DNA from 2 places in the Mycobacterium burgundiense genome. Region 2 is predicted to be linked to the other one. Evidence: riboswitches for the same ligand, from Rfam matches in the RefSeq annotation. Region 2 holds a riboswitch; the other holds the start of a gene.
What was found. Region 2 has a riboswitch for S-adenosylmethionine ahead of RCP80_RS09405 (metallophosphoesterase). Riboswitches for the same ligand answer to the same signal wherever they lie in the genome.
Positions count from the first base shown of each region.

Region 1: linked by a shared signal. The riboswitch ahead of RCP80_RS18285 (bifunctional o-acetylhomoserine/o-acetylserine sulfhydrylase) and the one ahead of RCP80_RS09405 (metallophosphoesterase) in region 2 are both predicted to bind S-adenosylmethionine.

Region 1 covers NZ_OY726397.1:3,863,021-3,865,216, forward strand. Annotated here, with positions in the region: gene RCP80_RS18275 (exodeoxyribonuclease III) at 1-53, opposite strand, end outside; gene RCP80_RS18280 (epoxide hydrolase EphH) at 142-981, shown strand; SAM riboswitch class IV at 1,058-1,191, shown strand; gene RCP80_RS18285 (bifunctional o-acetylhomoserine/o-acetylserine sulfhydrylase) at 1,343-2,196, shown strand, end outside.
Region 2 covers NZ_OY726397.1:2,018,122-2,020,317, reverse strand. Annotated here, with positions in the region: gene RCP80_RS09410 (hypothetical protein) at 1-271, opposite strand, end outside; SAM riboswitch class IV at 422-533, opposite strand; SAM riboswitch class IV at 741-851, shown strand; gene RCP80_RS09405 (metallophosphoesterase) at 1,160-2,164, shown strand; gene RCP80_RS09400 (NUDIX hydrolase) at 2,176-2,196, opposite strand, start outside.

The DNA of each region.
Region 1 (2,196 bases), 1.8 Mb from region 2:
CGCTGCTTGACGGCGGCCCGGATGCCGTTGACGTTGACGGTCGTGACGATCACGAGGCCCCACCCTAACCAACGCGTCGGACGCCGCCCGGCCGCAGGCGAGCCGGTACCGGGGGTACCGGATAGTTGCTAAAGTCGGGTCATGACGTTCCGTCGCGCCCCCATTCATCTGGGCACCGGTGAACCGGTCCTGATGCTGCATCCGTTCCTGTGCTCGCAGCAGGTCTGGTCCACGGTCGGGCAGAAGCTCGCCGAGACCGGGCGCTACGAGGTCTTCGCCCCGACGATGGTCGGCCACCACGGCGGACCCGACGCCGGGACGTGGTTCTTGAACACCGAACTGCTCGCCGATCACGTCGAACGACAACTCGACGAACTGGGCTGGGACACCGCCCACATCGTGGGTAATTCGCTGGGCGGCTGGGTCGCGTTCGAGCTGGAACGACGCGGCCGGGCCCGCACCCTGACCGGCATCGCCCCGGCCGGCGGCTGGACGCAGTGGTCACCGGTCAAGTTCGAGACCGTGGCGAAGTTCATTGCCGGCGGTCCGGTCCTGCTGGCCGCGCGCCTGCTGGGGCCCCGGATCCTTCGGCTGCCCTTCGCCCGCCGGGTGGCCACGCTGGCGGTCAGCGGTCCCGCCGACGGGCCCACCGACGCCGACCTGGTGGACCTCGTCGCGGACGCCACGCACTGCCGCGCCTACTTCGCGCTGCTGGTCAAGACCCTGATGTTGCCGGGACTGCTGGAGCTTTCCGAGATCGAGGTCCCGACCCACCTGGTGGTCTGCGAGAAGGACCGGGTCTTCCCCGCCGTGCGCGGCCACCGGCACTTCCTCGACAATCTGCCCCCCACCTCGCGCACCACCCGCCTCGACGGGGTCGGACACATCCCGATGCTGGAGGCTCCGGACCTCGTCGCGGACCTGCTGATCGCCTTCCTCGACGAGCACTCCGCGCCGGGCCCCGAACAGCGCCGGGCCTGACCCCACCGGACGTTTCGCGGGTGGCTGAAGCGTGCCTGCTGGCCGACACTCGGTCGGTTGGGATATTCTGCGTATCGGTCATGAGTGCCAGCAACAAGCCCCGGCTTGCTGGCCGGCAACCCTCCAACCGCGGTGGGGTGCCCCGGGTGATGACCAGGTTGAGTAGTCACTGGACCAACCATCCAGTGGGTTACACGGCAAGCGCGGGTCCGGTACGCGGGCCCCAAGAGTAGACAGGGAAACCTGATGCGGCCCGATATGTGTCACTGCTGCTGAACCGACGCGCACCCGTGCGCGTCGATCCGTCGTGCCAGCGCCGACGGACAAGCATCCGAGACCAGCTACCGAAGGACACCACCCCATGAGCAACAAAACCGATGATCACAGCGCCTCCTGGTCGTTCGAGACCAAGCAGGTCCACGCCGGCCAGACGCCCGATGCCGCCACCAATGCGCGGGCCCTGCCGATCTACGCGACCACCTCCTACACGTTCGACAGCACCGACCACGCCGCGGCCCTGTTCAGCCTGGCCGAACCCGGCAACATCTACACCCGGATCATGAACCCGACGACCGATGTCGTCGAGCAGCGCGTCGCGGCCCTCGAGGGCGGCGTCGCGGCGCTGTTCCTGGCATCGGGTCAGGCCGCCTCGACCATCTCGATCCTCAACATCGCCGCGGCCGGCGATCACGTCGTGTCCTCCCCGCGCCTGTACGGCGGCACCTATAACCTCTTCCAGCACTCGCTGCCGAAGCTCGGTGTCGAGGTCACCTTCGTCGAGAATCCCGATGATCCGGAGTCCTGGCGGGCGGCGGTGCGGCCCAACACCAAGGCCTTCTTCGCCGAGACCATCTCCAACCCGCAGATCGACATCCTCGACATCCCCGCGGTCTCGGCGGTGGCCCACGACAACGGCGTGCCGTTGATCGTGGACAACACCATCGCCACGCCGTACCTGATCCAACCGCTGGCGCTCGGCGCCGACATCGTCGTGCATTCGGCCACCAAGTACCTCGGCGGCCACGGCACCGCGATCGCCGGGGTGCTCGTCGACGGCGGCACCTTCGACTGGACCAGCGGACGATTCCCCGGGTTCACGACGCCGGACCCCAGCTACCACGGTGTGGTGTTCGCCGAACTCGGCGCACCGGCCTACGCGCTGAAGGCCCGGGTGCAGTTGCTGCGCGACCTCGGCTCGGCCGCCTCCCCGTTCAA
Region 2 (2,196 bases):
CCGGACAACCGTCACCAACACCGGATGCCTTTTCGTATCGCGCCGCAATCTGCAAGGGAGCAGATGCGTTCACGGTGCGCAGTTTGGCATTCCTGATCTCCTGTTCGACCCAGGTATCTTCCACGGCGCGCTGCAATTTAGAACGACGATGAGCTTCGGCGGCCGCGTAGGAACCGTGGCGCGCGATTTGATCAGCCGTTCGGGAGTAGTGCGACGCATGCCACTGCCGGGGAGGCTGTGGCTCGCCAATCCAGCCACGCTCTGCGCTCATGACAACCTCTTCTGCCGAGGACGGTCGCCCCGTCCCGCCTGCCTGGGCCGCTCCAGTCGCCGCGGACACTGCGCACGCACGTTGCGCCTGATGACTTGATCAATCGACCGGAACATAATCCGCCCTCCCTGCCCGGGAGTCTCCACCACGGAGACACTCTTGCCCGCACCAAACGGTTTAGGCCGCTTCGTCATCCGAGCCACCCACCAGCGTGGGGTTGGCGTACCGTCCAGTCGGAGCTTGGCGACGGCAACTCGTGAAGCAATCGTCATGGTACAGGGCTCGGGCCACACAGCAGCCGTGATGGCGGCGGTCTAGCGTGCGACCTGATCTCATCACCATTCTCCATCCCCTGCCGTGAGTACACCGGTGATCTGAACCGAGAGGTTTCGTTGCGTAAGCGAAGAATGCGCACCCCATCAAGACCTTTCGGCCTTGCCTGTCAGACCGCCAAGTTATAGTCGGGGTGCGTCATGAGATGCCGTACCAAGCTCCGACTAAGCGGCACGCCAACCCCACGCTCGCGGGTGGCTCGGATGACGACGCGGCCCACGCCAACCGGTGAGGGCAAGAGCGCCTCTCCTGGCAGAGGCACGAAACTCGGGGAATATCGCGATGTCTCAAGCGAAGGACTGCGCCTCTATTGGCCCTGGGCACCGCAAGCAATGGCTCCAGGCATTGAAGGTGCACCTCGGCGTGGCCGCCCAGAGACGTCGGGACGAAGCGCGGGTGGAAGACCGACATCGTCTGCGCGCCAAGGTGTTCGGATTGGACCTCAGTGATACCCGGGACGTGTGAGATTCGACCGCATGTCGTTTCTGATGCGGACCGCGGTAACACGAAGTCCCAGTCTGCTCTATCCGAACCCCATTGAGAGGATCACACAAGATGAACGTTCAGCGAATCGAAGGCTACGACATCATCGGCGACGTCCACGGATGCGCCACCAAGCTCGAGGAACTACTCACCGAACTCGGCTACATGGCCGAGCCCGCAGCCGCATACCGCCATCCCAGTCGGCAGGCGATCTTCGTCGGCGACCTGATCGATCGCGGCGACGAACAGTTGCGCGTGCTCGAGGTGGTCAAGGCCATGGTCGATGCGGACAGCGCCCGGATCGTCATGGGCAATCACGAGTTCAACGCCCTCGCCTATGACACCGAATGGCCGCCCGGCAGCGGGAAGTACCTACGCCCACACGATGACCCGGACGACGAAAGGTCGGAGAAGAACGCGAAACAGCACAAGGCCTTCCTCGACCAGGTCACCGGCATTGACCGGCAGCGATACCTGCAGTGGTTCAAGACGATTCCGCTCTGGCTGGATCTCGGTGGCCTGCGGGTCGTCCACGCCTGCTGGCACGCGGACTCCATCGCAGTGGTCGAGCACCACTGCGGATCGAATACCCCGTTCGCCCACATCGACCATCTGGTGGCGGCCAGCACCGAGCACCATCCGCTGTACCGTGCGGTCGAGACGCTGCTGAAGGGCCCCGAGATCAGTCTGGTCAACCATGGGCAGCTCCCCTACCACGACAAAGACGGCACGCCGCGCGACAACGCCCGAATACAATGGTGGAACAACGGCGGCCGCACCCTGCGCGACATCGCCGAAATGGCAGGCAATTTCACCACCGCGGCCGGCGAGCCCTACCCGCCGCTGCCCGACCTGGAACTGCGGAGCGACACCCGGTCCTTCGTCTATACCGACGAAATCCCGGTGGTCTACGGTCATTACTGGCGGCAGGCGCCTCCGAAACACCGGCACGACTGGACGGACTACACCGCGTGCGTCGACTTCAGCGCGGTGAAAGACGGCGCGCTGACCGCCTACCGCTGGTCGGGCGAGAGCACAATTCAGCGCGAACACTCCGTGACTTCAGGCGGATGGTGAGCCGCGGCCGTTCATGACTCGAGGTTGACCCG